Regions from separate parts of the Shewanella sp. MF08487 genome, predicted to be linked through region 4. Evidence: predicted binding sites of a transcription regulator. Region 4 holds the regulator's gene; each other region holds the start of a gene.
What was found. Region 4 encodes sigma-54, which starts transcription at its own class of promoters, with help from an activator protein. Its sites were predicted from a motif close to GTTGGCACGNNNNTNGNNT; they were not measured.
Positions count from the first base shown of each region.

Region 1: the regulator sigma-54 is predicted to act here: its motif matches at 3,586-3,604, upstream of ACRN9H_RS13915 (DUF883 domain-containing protein).
Region 2: the regulator sigma-54 is predicted to act here: its motif matches at 2,565-2,583, upstream of ACRN9H_RS12075 (FimV/HubP family polar landmark protein).
Region 3: the regulator sigma-54 is predicted to act here: its motif matches at 2,153-2,171, upstream of flhA (flagellar biosynthesis protein FlhA).

Region 1 covers NZ_JBOZPB010000020.1:32,629-38,086, reverse strand. Annotated here, with positions in the region: gene ACRN9H_RS13925 (threonine/serine ThrE exporter family protein) at 136-1,356, shown strand; gene ACRN9H_RS13920 (hypothetical protein) at 1,538-3,175, shown strand; gene ACRN9H_RS13915 (DUF883 domain-containing protein) at 3,664-3,987, shown strand; gene ACRN9H_RS13910 (hypothetical protein) at 3,997-4,497, shown strand; gene ACRN9H_RS13905 (hypothetical protein) at 4,500-4,748, shown strand; RNA gene rnpB (RNase P RNA component class A) at 4,977-5,328, opposite strand; gene rsmI (16S rRNA (cytidine(1402)-2'-O)-methyltransferase) at 5,394-5,458, opposite strand, start outside.
Region 2 covers NZ_JBOZPB010000016.1:22,073-27,530, forward strand. Annotated here, with positions in the region: gene argS (arginine--tRNA ligase) at 1-221, opposite strand, end outside; gene priA (primosomal protein N') at 356-2,551, opposite strand; gene ACRN9H_RS12075 (FimV/HubP family polar landmark protein) at 2,654-3,619, shown strand; gene rpmE (50S ribosomal protein L31) at 3,801-4,013, shown strand; gene ACRN9H_RS12085 (malic enzyme-like NAD(P)-binding protein) at 4,538-5,458, shown strand, end outside.
Region 3 covers NZ_JBOZPB010000002.1:156,501-161,958, forward strand. Annotated here, with positions in the region: gene fliR (flagellar biosynthetic protein FliR) at 1-795, shown strand, start outside; gene flhB (flagellar biosynthesis protein FlhB) at 814-1,944, shown strand; gene flhA (flagellar biosynthesis protein FlhA) at 2,208-4,307, shown strand; gene flhF (flagellar biosynthesis protein FlhF) at 4,319-5,458, shown strand, end outside.
Region 4 covers NZ_JBOZPB010000030.1:30,160-35,617, forward strand. Annotated here, with positions in the region: gene kdsC (3-deoxy-manno-octulosonate-8-phosphatase KdsC) at 1-425, shown strand, start outside; gene lptC (LPS export ABC transporter periplasmic protein LptC) at 422-982, shown strand; gene lptA (lipopolysaccharide transport periplasmic protein LptA) at 969-1,523, shown strand; gene lptB (LPS export ABC transporter ATP-binding protein) at 1,520-2,251, shown strand; gene ACRN9H_RS17410 (RNA polymerase factor sigma-54) at 2,359-3,837, shown strand; gene hpf (ribosome hibernation promoting factor) at 3,866-4,153, shown strand; gene ptsN (PTS IIA-like nitrogen regulatory protein PtsN) at 4,156-4,599, shown strand; gene rapZ (RNase adapter RapZ) at 4,596-5,450, shown strand; gene ACRN9H_RS17430 (HPr family phosphocarrier protein) at 5,437-5,458, shown strand, end outside.

The DNA of each region.
Region 1 (5,458 bases), on a different contig from region 4:
ACTGACTATAGCCCGAGCGGTAAAAATTCAGTAATTTATTTATATTTTCGTTAAAAGGCATTAACCTTTTAACGAAAATATCGGTTAATATGCGCGCGTCATTCCCGACAACTTTTTATACAGTGAATACCCCGATTGGATAACGACGAGTTTATCGAAAAACGCAGATTTATCATCAAGCTAGGTAAGGCTTTACATAAATTTGGCACACCCGCCTATCGGCTAGAAACCCATTTACAAACCGTCGCCCGCACCTTAGGTATCGAAGGCTATTTTTTGATTTCGCCCACTTCGATGACTTTTGTATTGCAACACGATACCGATCAAGAATATAACCATGCGGCTCGAGTCAAACCTGGCGAGCTCGATCTAGGCTCACTTGCCCGCACCGACGAATTAGTTGATGAATTAACGTCAGGAAAACGCACCTTAGCCGAAGCCTTAGATCGCTTAGAAGAAATTGCTAACAAACCTAATCCCTATGGCCCAGTATTAACCTGCTTTTCCTTTGGTACGGCAGCCGCCGCCTTTGCTATGCTGATGGGCACTGGCTGGAACGATGTATTTTGGTCGGGGCTCTTAGGTTTGTTTGTTTATGGCTTGGTATACCGCGCCGAGCGTTCAGCGCGTATGGCCGAGGTACTCGAACCCTTCGCAACTATTCTTTGTGCCATTGCTGCCTGTGGTATAGCGCGAATCGATCCCAATATTAATATCCCAGTGGTGATCCTCTCCTCCATCATTATTTTTATTCCTGGCTTGGCGTTAACGCTAGGCTTAGCCGAACTCGCCGCTCGTGATTTAATTTCGGGAACTGCGCGCATTATGGATGCGACAATGCAGTTGTTTAAGCTGTACTTCGGTGCAGTGCTCGGCATGGCAATCGGTATCGCCGCATTTGGTGAAGCGATTCATACAGAACCAGAAGGCTTGCCACGTTGGGCAATTTGGTCAGCGGTGCCGATTTTATCTATGGCATTAGTGTTTATCTTCAAAGCACGGATGCAAGATTCGCCTTGGGGTGTATTAGCGGGAATTGTTGCGTTTTTCTCGGCCATGCTGGGTGGACATTATTTTGGTGATTCAGTGGGGATTTTTTTCGGTGCTTTAGCCGTAGGGATTTACTCCAACCTCTTTGCCCGCTGGATGAAAGCACCCGCCTCCATTGCACTGCTGCAAGGTATCGTCATCTTAGTGCCTGGCAGTAAAACCTATATTGGACTCAATGCGTTGATCTCTGGTGAGACCATGCTGAATCAATCACACATTGGATCGCAAATTTTCCTGATTTTTATGTCACTCATTGCAGGACTCATCTTTGCTAATGTCGCCGTACCACCTAGACGAACCTTGTAACAAGTTCAAATCTAGCTACAGCGTATTGCCCAGCGACATTCTTAAGCTAACATTAAGTAAAATAAGAAACTTATTTTACTATTTCCTTGACGAGCAGCCCGTTTCCGTGTGTTATTAAATTGTAAATTGCAGCGTAAAATTATTTTTACTGCAGTCGCCAATTTCATCGGAGTGGCCTTTTATGCAGAAATTCGTCCAGTATGCATGCATCCTACCTTGCTGCATTAGCAGCTGCCTCCATGTTGCCCAAGCAGAAGATGTTAAAGCTGAACATAAGGTTAAACAAACCAAAAAAATCAGCAAGATAGTAGTGGTTAACAACCCCATTTTTGATGAATCCGCTCCGGATGCTTTTTTTATCCACCGCTGGGCTAACGCCCTACATATTAATACTAAAGAATATGTGGTCCTCGATAATCTGACGTTTAACGAAACTGATAGTATTAGCCAAAAAGATCTCGACGAATCCCAGCGACTCCTCCGCGCGGTGCCCTACATTCGCGACGCCAAGGTTTATGTTGCCGAAAAAGATCCCGAAGCCGATACCGATCCAGCACTTGAATCTGTCGTCGTCGAAACCTGGGATAACTGGTCCTTACTCCCGACTGCAAGCTTAAGTAGCTCAGGCGGCGACACCCGCTATTCTTTTGGCGTTAAAGAAGACAACTTGTTTGGAACAGGTATCCGCACCCGCCTCAAATACCAATCTAATGAATCCCGTAATGGTTATGCCTTTGCCTTTGAAGCCCCGATCAGCATTATCGAACACGGTATCCTTGCGGCCGAGTTTTATGATAATAGCGACGGCCAAGCCAAACACGTTTATGTCAGTAAGCCATTCTATTCACTTAATACTAATACCATGTATTCAGCAGAGTTTTTAGATGAGAACCGTATAGATACGCTGAGACAAAATGGGGAGGATGTGAATGAATTCGAGCACACCATTGATTACCTCAATCTACAATATGGCTGGTTAATCAATAAAAACAGTGAACATCTTTCTCGCTTTATTACCGGCGTGACTCAAGATAAACACGAATTCGTCAACACTGAGCTCTATCCTACATCAATGCTCCCCCCAAATAGGGACTTTATGTATCCTTGGGTTGGCTATGAGTTTATCCAAGATGATTTCTATGTACTCAATAACGTGCATCTCATTACTAATAATGAGGACTTTAATCTAGGTTGGCACCACTACATGCAACTCGGCCTAGAAACCAATGACGTAGACGACAACAGCCCTATTGGCTACCACGTTAAATGGCAAAGTGCAGGCGGCTATAAGTTTGATAATCAGCTATGGCTATTGGAAATGGGCGGTACAAGTACCATCGCTACCAGCCAAAAAGACACTTACACAGTGGATATTCAAGCTGAATATTTCTATCAAATTCACCCTAAGTGGACGGCTTATGGTAAAGCTTGGGCTAGCCTTTCACAAAACACTTATCTGGATCTCACCGAAGGACTAGGGGATGAAACTGGCGTGCGCGGTTACCCCAACGAATATCAACAAGGGGATAATCAATGGTTGCTCACCGCAGAGATACGCAACTACCCCAATATTAATTTATACCAACTGGCTGAACTCGGCTGGGCAGTATTTACCGATTTGGGCCAAGCCTCTGGTGGTCAACTCGCCGATAATAACGAAGTCAGCGGCCCACTGGGTAGCATAGGCATTGGTGCGCGGATTTACTCCTCACGCTCTAGCTATGGCAACGTTGCGCATATTGATTTCTCAGTCCCTTACACTGGCGGCGATGCAACCAATAGCTGGGAATGGCGATTCTTAGTAAAGCAAAGTTTTTAAGTATTAACGCGCTCAGCCTTAATCAGGCTGATAAAACCTGCATATTAATAACTACTTTTAAAGAATTAAATTAACTGCAAATAAAAGCACTGCATTAGCACACTATGCCAGAGGCACGACCGATTCACTTAAATTAATAAAGCAAAACATTGCTGACATTTTTCACGATAAATGGTGATCGCAGACGAAATACTGAAACTGACCCAATGTATAAGCATGCCTTAAGCAAAAACTTGAGTATGTTGTCGCCATGCCTTAGTTACAGTACAAAGTACAACCATTATTAATGACGTCCTTTACTTATCACTCGATAGGTAAAAATTACTCAAAATAGGTAACTTCTACAGCAACAGGACTACACCATTTAAGAGGAAACCAGATTAAGCAACTGTTTTATAACACTTATACTATATGGCACATCGATTGCTACCATAGTATTAAGTACAGTATGTTGCTGTATTTTGCAGTGTTTTCCAAGGAGGCTCCCTATGGCCAGCTCAAAAAGTACAACAGATAACGCTACTGCCACTGTAGATTCACTCGTTGCAGCACCCGTTACAGCAAAAGCGGCTGAGGCAACTCATCATGCCGTTGATGCTGTAGCAGTAAAAGCTGCTGCCGCTGAAGATACATTACGGAAAACAGCCGCTAGTTCGCAAGAAACCCTTGCCCACAAGCAAGAAGAAGTCAAACAGCAGCTGCACAACTCATACAGTAAAACACGTGAGTTTGCCGTACAAAACCCACTCGCCACTGCGGGGATCGCGTTTGCAGCGGGTGCACTGTTCACGGCTTTACTACGTCGTCGCTAAGGTAACGTTATGCAGAGCCGTGAAAGTTCTGACGCTCCTGCGCAAAAACCAACTCAACCTGTTGATACGGGTACGGGGCAGGCTGCACCTACGCAGTCGCCCCCAAATAGCGCGGTAGAGCAAGCTATAGAACAGCTGTCATTGATAGCTGCGCTGGGTCATTCAGCAAAGCAAAACTATATTAATCAGTTAATGCTGGTTGAGAAAATAGCTAACGCAGAATGGCAGTTAACTGGGCGCAGCCTAATCATTGCTGCGGCGTTAGTGGTTTGCTTTGGCGCTGGTATAATCCTATTTTGGGGTAGTATTTTATTAGTACTAGGTTATTTGCTATTTCAACTGAGTCACTCAGTGTTGATCACCGCATCTACTTTAGTGATATTGCAATTTATTCTATTGTTTTGGTGCTGGCGCAGTCTTAGTTATGTGCTTTCACAAGCCGGTTTTTCAAATACTTGGCAACAGATACGCCTTTTGTTCTTTAACGGCACAACAAGAACAGGAAACTAAACATGCTCATTCAACGATTACTGAAAAAAAAGCAGGTAAGGCTCGCTGAACTAACGGAGCAAAGCCGAATTCAAAATGAACAATTACAGGTAAATAGCCAATTATTGGGACAACATATTCGTATTTTTATGGGGTCAACGCCTGGCTTAATGATGAGTTTCGGTCTTGGTTGCTTATTTCAACTGCGCCATAACAGTACCGTCAAATTAGTGCGTAGTCTGTTTGGTTTGCGATGGATAACCAAACTCTAACTATCTAACAAAATAAGTATTTAACAAAATATTTTAGAAAGGCTTCGGGTGAAGCGAGTGCAGTAGCTCAGTATTAAAATGAGTATGCAGCAAAGCATAAATACAAACTGTATGACTGTAACGATAGAGATGAACAACAGGCTTGAGTGAAACGGCTAAGATATGGATAAATATTTAAATAATAAAAAGCCCGTTTGTCTCTAGAGACAAACGGGCTTTTTATTGAATGAGGTGAGTTGGCCGATAAGCCGGGTCCTGTCTAGGACAGTCATTCATCTAGGCCTGCAATCGCTCACAGGCTCAAGCGACCTACCCGGTTCCAACGCGAGCCACGCCATACGGAACCCTATTTGGTCTTGCTCCGGGTGGAGTTTACCTTGCTACGAACTATTGCTAGCCGCACGGTGCGCTCTTACCGCACCCTTTCACCCTTACCGACCTGATAAATCAGGCAGGCGGTCTACTCTCTGTTGCACTTGTCGTCGGTTCGCACCGCCCAGGCGTTACCTGGCACCCCGCTCTTTGGAGCCCGGACTTTCCTCCCCGTTCTATTGAACGCGGCGACTGTCTGGCCAACTCGGCGCGGATTATAGCCTAAGCTACCCTGATGCACCATAGATAATCCGCTCGTGGTAGTTTTAGCGCTTATAAATCAGACTCTAGGCCGTATTTATACAAAGCATTCTTTTTAAGCCCATGAATTTGCGCTG
Region 2 (5,458 bases), on a different contig from region 4:
GTAGAGGCGGGTAAGGTATCAATGATCAGCTGAGCTAATTCGCGTGGGTTCTTGCCCGCGACCTTGGTCAGCATCATGGCTAAGTTAGTTGCTAAGTCGCCATGGCTCTTATCCTTGGTTCGATCTACCTGAATGCGCGCCTCAAAGTCAGCAGGCACAATACCTTGTTGTTTAAAGGATTCGAGTGTTTGTTCAAGTAATGATTGGATATGTGATTTCATGGGTTTTAATCGGCACTAACTTTAAGAGTGAATACAGGGAATAACCGCATATTTTAGCCGTTTGTGGTGAGCAATTGCTATCTTCCCGATGATTTTTTATTAAATGATGCTTAAATATTTATTAAATCCGCGACTCAGAGGAGATCCTGCGGATCTCTGTCTAAGCTCCATCGGCAGCGTTTGGCCTCAATGAGTTGCTCTACAAGCGGATGAATACGTTCAAACTCTTGCTGCAGACGGTTGCGGTTTTTCGCTTGGAATAGCAGTTGTCGACGGAACTTGCCGGCTTTTTTATCTAAGGGCGCTGGCATAGGGCCAATCACCTCAAATTCTTTATCTTGGGGCAAGAGCGCGGCAAAGGCGTTGAGAAAGTTATCGGCATCACTGGCTAAATGCGCTTCGGCGCGCACCAACACCATGTGCCATGCTGGCGGCAGCAGCGCTTGTTGACGCTCTTTTAGCTGGCTGCGAGCAAACTCGCCATAACCGCGGTGCAGTAAATCCCGCAAAATGGGATTGTCACTCTGGTGAGTTTGCAATAATACCGTGCCGGGTTTACTGGCGCGGCCCGCACGACCGGCGACTTGGGTATAAAGTTGTCCAAAACGCTCGGGCGCACGGAAGTCGGCACTAAATAAGGCACCATCGACATCGAGTAATCCAACAAGCGTGACATCAGGAAAGTGGTGGCCTTTGGCGAGCATTTGTGTGCCCACTAAGATTTTATATTCCCCCTTATGAATCGCATTTAAGTGGGTTTCTAGTGAACCTTTAAGGCGGGTGGTATCTCGGTCGATACGCACCACCGGATGTTTAGGAAACTCCAGTTGCAGCGCTTCGGCGAGCTGTTCTGTGCCTATGCCTTGGCCCATCAACATAGTGCTGCCACATTTGTGACATTGCTTGGGGATAGCGTATTGATTGCCACAATGATGGCAGCAAATTTCGCCAAGGGATTGATGTACCGTGAAAAACGCGTCGCAGCGGTCGCATTCGTGTAAGTGCCCACACTCGTGGCAAAGCAGGGCTGGTGCGAAGCCGCGGCGATTGAGAAACAACAAGACTTGGTTGCCTGCGTCTAAATGCAGGCGGATTTCGTTCAGTAACGGCACTGACATACCGGCTTTCAGCGGCATATTTTTAATGTCGATAATGCCTTGGCGCACTTTTTTAGCTGCACCTGCGCGTTCACCCAGTTGTAAATGATGGTAACGTCCGCTTAAGGCATTTTGTAGACTTTCGAGTGAGGGCGTCGCTGTGCCCAAAATCACCGGAATCGCTTCTAAATGGCCACGCATAACTGCCAAGTCGCGGGCATGATAACCCACACCTTCCTGTTGCTTGAAGCTACTGTCGTGTTCTTCATCGAGTATGATGATGCCGGGATACGCCATAGGTGTGAACAAGGCTGAGCGGGTGCCGATAATGATTGCAGCCTGACCACAGCGGGCTTGGCGCCATGCTTCGAGTCTCTGATTGTCGGTTAACCCTGAATGCAAAATGGCAACATTGACTTTGAAGCGGCGCTTAAAGCGATTGATTGTCTGGGGTGTTAAGCCGATTTCAGGCACTAAAATTAACGCTTGTTTGCCTTGCTTGAGGATTTCTTCGAGTACAGCAAGATAGACTTCCGTTTTACCCGAACCGGTAATGCCTTCTAATAAAGTACAGTGATATCCTTGCTGTAAGTTTAAGGTCGCAACCGCGACGGCCTGTTCTTTATTCAGTTTATGTGGCGTTTCGTCCATTTCAAGTGTGGTACGCCAGTCCAGATTAAGCTCGGCGATTTTCTCATGGCGCGCCACCCAGCCTTTATCTTCGAGGGCTTTCAGTGCCGCTTTACTGATGTCTAAGCTAATGACTTCTTCTTGGGTTAAGTTGGCTGATTTTAGCAACTCGAGTAATTTCTTTTGAGCGGGCGCGCGCTTAACCGCTTCTGGCGCAATATTTTGGCCTATTTCGGTTAATTGCCAAAATTGGATTTTTTGCGGCGCGGCATCGAGCCCTTTACGCAGAGCCACAGGTAGAGCTTGGGTTAGCATCTGCCCTTGGCTGCAAAAATAGTACCTCGCAGCCCAAAGGGTTAATTTATAGAGTGATTCAGGCAACAAAGGTTTATCGTCGATAAACTCAAGCACGGACTTAATTTGCTTAGGGGCTAAGCTGCACGTATCTGTGATACCTGTGACTAATCCGATTAATTGTTGACGACCGAAGGGGACTTTAACGCGCACGCCTATCTGCGGTGTACTAGGATAAGTTTCGGGTACGCGGTAGCTAAAGGTTTGCCGCATAGGCACAGGTAACGCAACTTCGACAAACAATGACATATGCAGGCAAGTCTTAGGCAAGAATGTGGTTTAGTGTACTCAGCGCGGCAGGCTAGGGCTAGCCCTAATGATGGTTTACCAAGGATAGTTAAGAGCAAATAAATGACTAATATAGTGAAATCATTAGGTCTACTGGCTTTAGTGTGTAGCGCGCCGAGCATGGCACAAGTCTCCCATGTGAGCGTTAACAGCCGTATGTTTGAGTTAGGAGGTTATCCTAAACTCAGGGTGAATGTGATTGCTGACAATCAAGATATGTCGCGCTTAGAGTTTGTGGTGGTGCAAGCTGGCGGCGAAGAAAAGTTAATGGTTGAGGAGCTTAATCGCTTTCTAGTGTTACTGACGGGCGTTGAAGATGTGAAGGATAGCAGCGCTAAACTCTTAGTGAGAGAATATCGCCTTGATCGATGGTATGACGTCAAAAGTATCAATTTATTTGGTGCCGTTAGATCAACCTCGATAGCCAAAACAGCAACTGCGACAGCAGCAGGGACTAAAACGACTACCGCACCGACTCCCAAACGTATTGCTACCGCCGTTGAGCCGCCTACCAAAACGATGGCCGAATCAGCGTTACTCACCGATAAAAGCCCCACGACTTTAAATCCCCAATCGAATGAGCCTGTAGTGGCAGCCGCTGTAGGGTTTAACTTTTCTGATACTGCTCTTGGGCAAAAAGTGCCCGTTGCCGCTGCAGATAAAATGCTTAACGCAGCCGATAGCGTTATGCAGGCAGAAACCTTGGTGGCAGTGAATGATGAGCATAAACGACTGCAGGCCAATAATGCTCAAAGCGCCTCTCCGCCGCTTGAACATTGTCAGTTAACGTATGTCGCAGGTGAGACGCTATGGCGCACGGCCAATCGCTATGCAAAGGATTGGAACGTGAGCGTTTATGGTGCGATGCTGGCGATTTATGAGGCAAACCCTGCTGCTTTCTCGAAGAATAAAATCAACGCACTCAAGAGTAATGCGGTGCTAGCTTGCCCTTCGAAAATAATTTTAGCGCAGTATGCCAATGCGCAAGAGGCAAAGGCGTTGTTTGAGGCGAAAGAAGCCGGAAAATAAAGTGGCAAATCAACATGAAAAATAGACGGTTTTAACCACTAAATGCTCAGATAATCTACTTGTATCCGTCAGGGCTATGCTGTAACATTCTGCGCCCTAAACATATTGTTATTAACATGCATGTGGTATCCGACTACGGGTTGGAAGAGCGACATGGCCTTACACTTTTGAGGTAACCCCAATGAAACCAGGTATTCACCCAACATACGCTATCATCACTGCAAACTGTACTTGTGGTAACGTTATCAAAGTAAACTCTACTGCTGGTAAAGATTTACACTTAGACGTATGTGGTGCTTGTCACCCATTCTATACTGGTACACAAAAAGTTGTTGATACTGGCGGTCGTATCGACAAGTTCAACAAGCGCTTTGGTGCACTTGCAAAGAAATAATTACAATTGTAATTATTCTAAAAAAAGGCGCCTTCGGTGCCTTTTTACTTTTTGTCATTGGTTATTCTCAATCCTCTAGCGCTATATAAAACACCCATCTGGTATGGCTTCACTCAATAAATCACCAATATATCCAATATCTATAATTCAAATTAGTTATTCTACTTTTTTATAGTATTTAAGGATAAGATAAACAGGCTAACAGTTAGATATTGTAATTTAACCAAAATTACGCCTGTAAACCTGCTGTAACTCGCATCATATCGATAAAATATATGTTTTTTTTCTACAGTAATTAATAATAAATGTCGCTTTATTAGATGAGATAAGTTTATAAAATTAAGCTTAGAGGATCTATTTGCCTGCTAAGATGAAAATTATGAATATCTTATTTTAAAAGTCGCTTTATTGGCGTATCTTACCTCGACCAGCAAGACTATTTATATCGCCCTTATAAGAGGCTAAATAGGTGTTGGTCGACCTTACGTTCATAACTTATAAATGCCGCATTTCAGGATTTTAAAATGTCAGATATTCGTCAACAAGCACTCGATTATCATGAATTCCCCGTTCCAGGAAAAACCGCAGTTTGTTTAACTAAACCAGCCGAAACGAGTCACGATCTTGCCTTAGCTTATAGTCCAGGAGTGGCTGAGCCAGTACGTGAAATCGCGGCTAATCCTGACAATGCCTATCGTTATACCAATAAAGGTAATACGGTTGCCGTGATTACTAATGGTACCGCTATCTTAGGTCTAGGTAATTTAGGCCCTTTGGCATCTAAACCTGTAATGGAAGGTAAGGCATTATTATTCAAGCATTTTGCGAATATTGATTCGACGGATATTGAAATTACGCATAATACGCCTGAAGAATTTATTAATACCGTTGCTGCGATTGCAGACACTTTTGGTGGTATTAATCTTGAAGATATTAAAGCACCAGAATGCTTTATTATTGAGCGCGAATTGATTGCCCGTTGTAAAGTGCCTGTATTCCATGACGATCAACACGGCACCGCAATCGTGACCGCTGCGGGTATGATCAATGCGCTGGAAATTCAAGGTAAGTTGATTCGCGACGCGATCTTTGTGTGTATGGGAGCCGGTGCCGCCGCCATAGCTTGTATGACTATGCTGGTAAAGTGTGGTGCGAATCGCGCTAACATTTATATGCTAGATACTAAAGGTGTTATTCATTCTGGCCGCACAGACCTTAATGAATATAAAGCATTGTTTGCGAATGATACCGATAAACGTACGCTGCTTGATGCCATTAAGGGCGCGGATGTGTTTTTAGGTTTATCTGGACCTGACGTGATTGGTGCAGAAGAAGTCGCATTAATGGCTGATAAGCCAGTAATATTTGCCTGTTCTAATCCAGACCCTGAAATTACACCAGCACTTGCCCATGCAACACGTAGTGATCTAATTATGGGTACGGGC
Region 3 (5,458 bases), on a different contig from region 4:
GAGGTGTTGCTCGATACCATAACCCAAACCATTGCAGCGTATATTTGGCCCTTATTTCGGGTGGCGAGTATGCTGATGGTGATGGTGGTATTTGGCGCTGCAACCACACCTGCCCGTGTGCGTTTATTATTAGCCATGGCGATTACCTTCTCTATTGCTCCTATTCTTCCTCCTGTTGAGAACGTCGAATTATTCTCTTTAGGAGCTGTATTTATTACGGCTCAGCAAATTATTATTGGTGTCGCTATGGGGTTTGTTACTCAGATGGTGATGCAAGTATTTGTATTAACAGGGCAGATTATCGGTATGCAAACCAGTTTAGGCTTTGCTTCTATGGTTGATCCTGGGTCTGGGCAGCAAACACCTGTCATTGGTAACTTTTTTCTATTGCTTGCGACGTTGATTTTCTTAGCCGTCGATGGTCATCTGTTAATGATCCGTATGTTGGTCGCAAGTTTTGAAACGCTACCTATTTCCAATCAAGGTTTAACTCTTACCAGTTATCGGGCATTAGCTGACTGGGGTTCGTATATGTTTGGCGCAGCGTTAACTATGTCGATATCGGCAATCATTGCCTTATTATTAGTGAACTTGTCCTTTGGTGTGATGACCCGCGCCGCGCCGCAATTAAATATTTTCTCTATTGGTTTTCCGATCACTATGATCGGCGGGCTATTTATTCTTTGGTTAACCTTAACGCCTGTCATGGCTCATTTTGATGAGGTTTGGTCTACCGCTCAGCTTTTGCTCTGCGATATGCTCAGTTTGCAATGTAACGCCGATGGCCTTATCTGATGATATTAGGAGCTGCAAATGGCTGAAGAATCAAGTGGCGAACGTAGTGAGGAACCCACAGGGAGGCGTTTAGAACAGGCGCGGGAAAAAGGCCAGATTGCTCGCTCAAAAGAACTGGGAACTGCGGCAGTATTAATTTCGGCTGCCAGTGGCTTTTATATGTTGGGCCCAAGTCTAGCCATCAGCTTAGTTCGGGTGTTTGAAACCGTATTTACCATGGATAGGGCGCAAATTTTTGATACAAATGAAATGTTCAATGTATGGGGCGTGGTTACAAGCGAAATAGCCTGGCCGATGGCTAAAATTATGTTATTGATTGTTGTTGTGGCATTTATCGGGAATATTTTACTCGGAGGAATTAATTTTTCGACTAAGGCAATGATGCCTAAAGCCAGTAAAATGAGCCCTATAGCGGGTTTTAAACGTATGTTTGGTGTGCAAGCATTAGTTGAACTGACTAAAGGTATTGCTAAGTTTTCCGTCGTGGCTTTTTCGGCATACTTTTTATTAAGTTACTATTTTAACGATATTATGTTGTTGTCTAGTGACCATCTTCCGGGCAACGTCTACCATGCTTTAGATTTACTGATTTGGATGTTTATTCTGTTATGTTCTTCGATTTTATTTATTGTTGTTATTGATGTGCCATTCCAAATTTGGAATCACAACAAACAGCTTAAAATGACCAAGCAAGAAGTCAAGGATGAATATAAAGATACCGAAGGTAAGCCTGAGGTTAAAGGACGAGTTCGACAAATGCAGCGTGAATTAGCGCAACGACGCATGATGGCTGAAGTGCCGAATGCCGATGTTATTGTGGTCAACCCTGAGCATTTTGCTGTGGCTATTAAATATGATGTGAAGCGTTCAGCAGCGCCTTTTGTGATTGCTAAAGGTGTTGATGATGTTGCCTTTAAAATCCGCGAAATTGCGCGTTCACATGATATTACCATTGTTTCTGCGCCGCCGCTTGCTAGAGCAATTTACCATACCACTAAGATAGATCAGCAAATTCCTGAAGGCTTATTTACCGCGGTTGCACAGATTTTGGCTTATGTATTCCAGTTACGACAGTATCAGAAAGGCCGTGGCCGTAAACCTATCCCTATTCCACTTAATCAGCCTATTCCTGATGAATTAAAATATTAATTTTTTGAAGTGAATAGCGCAAATAACTCATAGTGGGTGAGTTGTAACACTCAAGATGTCGATAGCGTTACCAATGCTTAAGCCTTATGTGTCGTATGACTCTCTGCACTGTTTTTAAAGCTATTTCTGCGGGCCTACCCATCTATTTTTGCCGATAATTTAGTCTGTCAGTTATGTTTATATCAATTTCAACTCAGTCGGTGTTTTTGTTGGCTCATTTTTTGCTTTTCGATTGTTACATGTCAAAATTTTGGTTATAGCGAATGGATGTTAAAGCGACTCTTGGTCAAGTAAAACAAATGAAACTGAGTTCATTCAAAGGCATTGGTACGCCTTTGATTGTGCTTGCTTCATTAGCCATGATTGTGCTGCCCATTCCCCCATTTTTACTCGATATACTCTTCTCTTTTAATATTGCACTCGCACTTATCGTCTTACTTGTAGCTATTTATACCGATAGACCGTTAGATTTTGCTGCTTTTCCGACAGTGCTATTAGTTGCAACTCTATTACGCCTTGCGCTAAACGTAGCCTCAACTCGAGTGGTATTACTCGAAGGCCATAATGGTGGTGATGCGGCCGGTAAGGTTATCGAAGCCTTCGGGTCTGTCGTGATTGGTGGTAACTATGCAGTTGGTTTAGTTGTATTTATTATCCTCATTATTATTAACTTTGCCGTTGTCACTAAAGGTGCGGGGCGTATTGCTGAAGTGAGTGCACGCTTTACCTTGGATGCTATGCCTGGCAAGCAAATGGCAATTGATGCCGACTTAAACGCCGGTACTTTAAACCAAGAACAAGCGAGAATTCGCCGGGCAGAAGTGACTCGTGAAGCCGACTTTTACGGTGCGATGGACGGTGCTTCAAAATTTGTAAAAGGTGATGCAATCGCTGGGATCATGATTCTTGTGATCAATATTTTAGGTGGTTTTATTATCGGGATTGTGCAGCATGATTTGAGTTTCACTGAAGCCGTCGAAATTTATACTTTGTTGACGATTGGTGATGGACTCGTCGCACAAATACCGGGCCTTTTACTCTCTATTGCCGCGGCACTAATGGTTACCCGTCAAAATGAATCCGGCGATATGGGCCAAATGATGATGAGTCAGATGTTTGACAGTCATAAGTCATTGGGTATCGCTGCAGGTGTACTGTTTGTCATGGGAATTGTCCCAGGTATGCCGCATATGGCATTTTTAAGCTTCGCGGTGTTAACGGCTTGTGCTGCATATTTTGTCTATAAGCGAAATGAGACTAAACGCGTTGTCGCTTTAGAACAGGTTAAATCAGGCCCCATTGAAAGACAAAATTCAGAACCGAAGGAACTGGGTTGGGATGATGTACATCATGTTGATACTATAGGTCTTGAGGTTGGCTATCGTCTTATACCGCTAGTCGATAAAGCACAGGGTGGCGAGTTACTTAGCCGCATCAAAGGTGTGCGTAAAAAACTTTCTCAAGAATTGGGTTTCTTGGTCCCTGCTGTGCATATTCGTGACAATTTAGATTTATCTCCCAATGCCTATCGCATTACGTTAATGGGAGTTGTCGTAGGAGAAGCTGATATTCGCCATGACTGCGAATTAGCCATCAACCCTGGTCAAGTGTATGGAAAACTGGATGGTATCGAAACGCGCGATCCAGCATTTGGTTTAGAGGCGGTGTGGATAGCGCCAGAATTGCGTGAGCATGCACAAACATTAGGTTATACCGTAGTTGATGCCGCAACGGTTGTAGCAACCCATATTAGTCAATTGCTAACAAATAATGCTGCTAAGTTACTCGGTTATGAAGAAGTCCAACAACTGATGGATATGCTTGCAAAACACTCACCTAAACTTGTTGATGGCTTTATCCCCGACATTATGCCGTTAGGACATGTCGTAAAAGTGATGCAAAACCTATTAAATGAAGGTGTTTCGGTCAGAGACTTGCGCACAATAGTACAAACTTTGTTAGAATACGGCACCAAGAGTAATGATACGGAAGTGTTAACTGCTGCAGTGCGTATAGCATTGAAACGCATGATAGTTCAGGAAATCTCAGGCCCAGAGCTAGAAATCCCCGTCATAACGTTGGCGCCAGAGTTGGAACAGATGTTGCATCAGTCAATGCAAGCGACAGGTGGAGATGGTCCAAATATCGAACCTGGTCTTGCAGAGCGTATGCAGCAGTCACTTGCTGATGCTGCTCAGAAGCAAGAAATGGTCGGACAACCCGCCATATTGTTGACGTCAGGTATGTTACGCGCGACGCTGTCACGCTTTGTTAAACATACTATTCCTAATCTGAGAGTCATTTCTTACCAAGAAATACCTGATGAGAAGCAAATACGTATTGTATCTGCAGTGGGTCAGTAGAGGACGCATAAGTGAAGATTAAACGATTTTTTGCCAAAGACATGCGCGCTGCACTGGCCCAAGTGAAAGAAACACTCGGCTCAGATGCCGTCATTATGTCGAATAAAAAAGTTAACGGTGGTATTGAAATTGTCGCCGCAGTTGACTATGACGAACCTAAAGCTAAGGCTGCGTTAACTGCGCCAGCGCCGACCTTTATGGACGTGAGTGATGATCTTGTCTCATTAGGGGCTAAACAGCCGGTTCGGGTTGAAACCCGTGCTAAGCCAGCTGCACCGGCAGATTCGTTACAGGCTTTATTAGAAAAACAACAAAGCCGTTTGAATCAACAAATGTCACATCAGCAAGCTGACGCTGAATTACCCGCATGGGCAAAAGGCTTACAAGCGCCAGCAACAGCGACTAAACCTGAGCGGCGTGAACCACCTGCTATGTTTGATAAAAAACCACAAACCTCTCAAAAGCAGACCGCTGATATTGAGGCTATGCGTGACGAATTAGCATCACTGCGTAATTTATTGACGCATCAGGTGTCTTCTTTAATGACGGAGCATAAAAAGCGTATTGATCCCGTTGGTGCTATGCTTGAGGCCAAGTTACTCGAGGCCGAGTTTTCTCCAGCCGTAGCAAATAAATTAGCGGCGCTCAGCCAACATTATACGCCAGCAGAATTAGTCAGAGCCTTACCTCAAAGCCTAGCCAATATGTTAGATAATCAAGGCGATGATATTGTGAGGCAGGGCGGGGTTGTTGCATTAGTTGGACCAACAGGTGTTGGTAAAACGACTTCCTTAGCTAAACTTGCTGCACGTTTTGCGGCTCACCATGGCGCAGAGCATGTCGCCTTGATCACCACTGATCATTATCGTATTGGTGCCTATGAGCAATTAGCAACTTATGGCAAAATAATGGGCTGTCCAGTAAAGCAAGCTCATGATCTAAATGAGTTAGAACAAATTCTTTATCAATTTCGTAATCGCAAGCTCGTTTTGATCGATACGGCTGGCATGGGGCAGCGAGATATGCGCCTTTACCAGCAACTTGATAATTTAACTGCAAATAGCAGGATACCAATTCGCAGTTATCTGGTACTGTCAGCCACAGGACAGCGCCGTGTGCTGCAAGATGCTGTTAATCATTTTAAACGCATT
Region 4 (5,458 bases):
GTGAAGAACTAAAAGCTTTTCATACCCGCGACGGTTATGGCGTGCGCTCACTGCTCACCAGCGGTTTTCATCTTGCGGTCATTACTGGACGCCAATCTAAAATCGTTGAAAACCGTATGACAGCGCTTGGCGTTACCCATATTTACCAAGGTGTAGATAATAAATTTGCCCCCTATGAGGAATTACTCGCGCTTTATGGCGTGACGCCTGATGAGGTGGCTTACATTGGTGACGATATGGTCGATTTGCCCGTCATGAACGTGGTGGGTTTAGCCGTTAGTGTTGCCGATGGTCATCCTTATGTCCGTCAGCACGCTCACTTTGTTACCACACTCAATGGCGGACATGGGGCATTGCGTGAGCTCACCGACCTGTTACTGCTAAGTCAAAATAAGTTCACGTCTGCCCATGGTATGAGTATATGAGCCGTGTGACGCTGGCGATTATTGCTTTTTTCGGTACTGCACTGGTGCTGTATTGGCAAGTGCAAAATAAGCATAACAATGATGCCGACAATAAGGTAAAAGATCAAAACACGCCAGATTTTGTCGTGAAAGATCTACGCAGCGTCGAGTTTAATGAACAAGGATTCGTCAACAGTCGTGTTACTGCAAAACATATGGAACATTTTGATTCTACGAATCAAACTTTCTTTACTCAACCTGTTTATCTTGTCTATCCCGACCAAGGTAAAGCACAATGGCAACTCAAGGCTGATGAAGGCAAGCTCAACAAAGAAACCGGCAAGGTGGTATTAGAGAATAATGTTATTATTGATGCTATTAGCTCAGAAGAACCCATTCAAACCTTGTCCACCAGTTATCTGGAACTCGATCTCAATACGATGATAATGACCTCTGACCGCACTATTTACGTCACAGGAAAAGATTTTAATATTCAAGGCCAAGGCCTTTTTGCCGACCTCAATGCACAAGAAGTGCGATTGACCAGTCAGGTAGTAGGAACATATGAAGCAAAATAACGTATTACTTGCCAGCCTCATGCTAATGATGAGCATGAGCGCCTTCGCGAAAGTGAGTGACTTGAAACAGGAAGTCAAAATTAAGGCAGTGAGCCAAACGGCAGATATCAAGAACAACCAAATTATCTTCTTTGGTCCAGTTGAAGTCACTCAAGGCTCAATCAAAATTATTGCAGATGAACTGCGTGCATTTTCTGCTGAAGGTGAAAATAGCAAAACGTTAGTGGCCACTGGTAATCCAGCTACTTATACCCAAATCCTCGATGATGGCCGCCCGGCATCGGCGAGCGCGAAAGAAATTCGTTATGACATGGCAAGCCGTACTCTCACCCTCAAAGGGTTAGCTTCATTAGATCAGGCGGGTAGCCAAGTCCGAGGAAATTTGATCCGCTACAATATTATCCAACAAAAATTAATTGCCGAAAGTACTGGCAGCGGTGACGATCGCGTGATCACAATTATTCAGCCAGAAAGCTATCAAGATGATGTAAAGCCTAATACGCCAACTGATAAACCTGTTAAAAAGCAGGATCCTCAATGACACAGATCACTCTAAGAGCACAAAACTTAGCGAAAAGTTATAAGAGCCGCCAAGTCGTTAAAGATGTCAGTTTGACGGTAAAAACCGGTCAAGTTGTTGGTCTACTCGGCCCAAACGGAGCCGGTAAAACCACGACCTTTTACATGGTTGTCGGGTTGGTAAAGAGCGATAAAGGACATATTTTTATCGATGATCATGATTTAACCGCTGACCCTATGCACTTACGTGCCCGCAAAGGCATTGGTTACTTACCGCAGGAAGCCAGTATCTTTCGTAAGCTGAGCGTACATGACAACATTATGGCTGTACTACAAACTCGCAAAGAATTAACGAAAGAACAAAGAGATGAAGAATTAGAACATCTGCTTGAAGAGTTCCATATCACCCATATACGTGACAGCCAAGGTATGTCGTTGTCTGGTGGCGAGCGTCGCCGTGTAGAAATTGCACGGGCTTTAGCAGCTAATCCTAAGTTCATTTTACTTGATGAACCTTTTGCTGGCGTCGATCCGATTTCAGTTATCGACATCAAGAAAATTATTGAGCAGCTTAAAAGTCGTGGCCTTGGTGTACTAATTACCGACCACAATGTTCGCGAGACATTAGATGTGTGTGAACATGCCTATATTGTCAGTCACGGAAACCTAATCGCAGAAGGAACTCCGGCAGAGATCTTAGACAATCAGCAGGTTAGGGCTGTGTACTTAGGTGAACAATTCAGGCTATAGTTAACCAAAGGGAGTCGATGGTCGTTAATTATACCACCATCCGGCTCGACTCAAGAGGGTAATCAGCGACCCCATCTAACAATAATAACTTAGGGATCTGCGGTAACATGAAAGCGTCACTCCAGCTCAAACTGGGTCAACAGTTAACCATGACGCCACAATTACAGCAGGCAATTCGTCTGTTGCAACTATCGTCATTAGAACTGCAGCAAGAGATCCAGCAAGCCTTAGATTCTAATCCCCTTCTCGAGCTGGAAGAGGATCAATTCGACGCAACTAAAGACCCTGTAAACCAAACGCTATCGGATACCGATTTCAGTGAATCCGTCGCTCCGCCACCAGAAAAAGACAGCTCTACCGTCGACACCGCAGAATCTTTAACTCAAGAATCCATGCCGGACGATCTTCCCATGGACACGACTTGGGATGAAGTATTTACCGCGTCACCTAACTCAGGTCCAGGTGGGAGTCGCGAAGACGATATGCCCTTTCAAGGTGAGACTAGCGACGGTTTATATGAGCACTTAGAATGGCAAAAAAATCTCACCCCCTTTTCTGAAACCGATTTAGCCATTGCGACCGCCATTATCGAAGCAATAAACGATCAAGGTTATCTCACTCAAAGCACTGAAGAAATTCTGGAAGCTATAGGTAACCCAGAGGTCGAACTTGACGAAGTCGAAGCCGTGCTTAAACGTATTCAACATTTCGACCCAATAGGTGTTGCCGCCAGAGATTTAAGCGAATGCCTGCTGATCCAACTGTCACACTTTGCGCCCGATACGCCCCATCTTGATAACGCCCGCATGCTGATTAAAGATCATTTAGATCTCATTGCGGCACGTGACTTTAGATTATTGATGCGTAAGACTAAGCTCAAAGAAGATGAGTTAAGAGACGGCATAACGCTCATCCAAACTCTTAATCCTCGCCCGGGTTTATTGATTACCCCCAACGAGGACGAATATGTTATTCCCGATGTATCAGTGTCAAAGAAAAATGGCCGCTGGGTCGTTGAACTTAACCCTGATAACATGCCTAAAATCAATGTAAATCAACATTATGCCTCTATGGCGCGCAGCTCTAAAAACCAAGCCGACAGCCAATTTATTCGTGGGCATCTGCAAGAGGCTAAATGGTTTATTAAAAGTTTAGAAAGTCGCAACGATACCCTGCTGAAAGTGGCGAACTGTATTGTCCAATACCAACAAGGCTTCTTTGAATATGGTGAAGAAGCGATGAAACCTATGGTACTTAACGATATTGCCGAAGCAGTCGAGATGCATGAGTCCACCATCTCGCGGGTGACCACCCAAAAATACATGCATACCCCAAAGGGGCTTTTTGAACTAAAATACTTCTTCTCTAGCCATGTTGGTACGGATGATGGTGGTGAATGTTCATCAACGGCAATCAGAGCCTTTATTAAAAAACTGGTTGCAGCAGAAAATCAGAAAAAACCATTAAGTGACAGTAAGATGGCACAACTTCTGGCAGAACAGGGAATAAATGTAGCACGCAGAACCATTGCGAAATATCGAGAAGCCATGCTTATTCCCCCTTCTAATCAGCGTAAGAGTTTATAACCTACAGTGAATATCGGAGGACGTTTCTATGCACATACACCTAGTTGGGCACCATATTGAAATTACCGAATCGTTACGCGCATATGTAGAAGAAAAGTTTTCAAAACTTGAACGCCATTTCGAACAGATCAATAATGTGCACGTTGTGCTCAATGTTGAGAAAATAAAACAAATTGCTGAAGCGAGGATAAACCTCATCGGTGGTGAAGTATTTGCTACTGCCGAGCATACTGATATGTATGCAGCTATAGACGCCCTGATAGACAAACTTGATCGTCAGGTTATTAAACACAAAGAGAAGTTAACAAAACACTAATAATGGAACTTTGTAGCATACTGCGGCCGGAGTGCACGACCTGCGCCACTCCGGGCAGCAAAAAAAAAGTACTGGAACTCATCAGCGACCTAGTCGCTGCCCAGTACCCGACCCTCTCATCTCAAGAGATATTCGAAAGCCTAGTGGCGCGCGAAAAGGTGGGGAGCACAGGTATAGGTAACGGTATCGCCATTCCACATGGTCGATTAGCCGATATAGATAAGCCCATTGCCGTACTTATTAAGTGCGAAGAGCCAATTGCATTTGATGCTATTGATAAGCAACCGGTTGATATTTTATTTGCATTACTGGTGCCTGCTGACCAATGTCAGCAGCACTTAAGCACCTTGTCTTGCATGGCCGAAAAACTGAGTGATAAGCAAATATTGAAACAATTACGCAAGACACATGATGAAGCAGAACTCTATCAGGTAATCACGGGATGAAACTGGTCATAGTGTCAGGCCGCTCAGGTTCAGGTAAATCCGTCGCCCTTAGAGTACTCGAAGATCTCGGCTATTATTGCGTTGATAATCTTCCGCTACCGCTAATCGGTGCGTTACTTGATCAGCTTAAAGGCAGTAACGATCTCGTCGCCATCAGTGTCGACGTACGTAACCTGCCTGAGCAAGATAAAATATTGACTAAACAGCTCGAAAGTCTGCCACCAGGCACAGAACTAACGAGTTTCTTTCTTAACTCTAGCGATAAAGTTTTGCTCAAGCGTTACAGCGAAACCCGTCGCCTTCATCCTTTATCCAAGAGCCAAGTTTCATTGCAAGAAGCAATAAAACAAGAAGGTAAACTGCTCGAGCCGATGTCACAACTGGTCGATCACTACATAGATACTTCAAATCTGAATATTTATGATTTGAGCGACCAAGTGAGGCAAATCCTGCTTGGCAGTGTCGATAAAGAATTAGTGATTAACTTTGAATCCTTTGGGTTTAAACATGGTATGCCAACAGAAGCAGACTTTATGTTTGATGTGCGCTTCTTACCTAACCCTCATTGGGAATTAGCGCTGCGCCCACTAACAGGCTTAGATGAACCCGTGGCTGAGTTTTTGAATCGTCAACCACTGGTTAATAAACTCATCTGGCAAATCGAGAATTTACTCGAAACTTGGTTGCCACACCTTGAGCGTAACAACCGCAGCTACTTAACTGTGGCCATTGGTTGTACTGGCGGACAGCACCGATCGGTTTACGTTGCAGAGCAATTAGCTAAACGCTTTAGCAATAGTAAACACCAAGTTTATGCGCGCCATCGAGAGCTGAATAATGCCAAAGCTTGAGCGTGAGA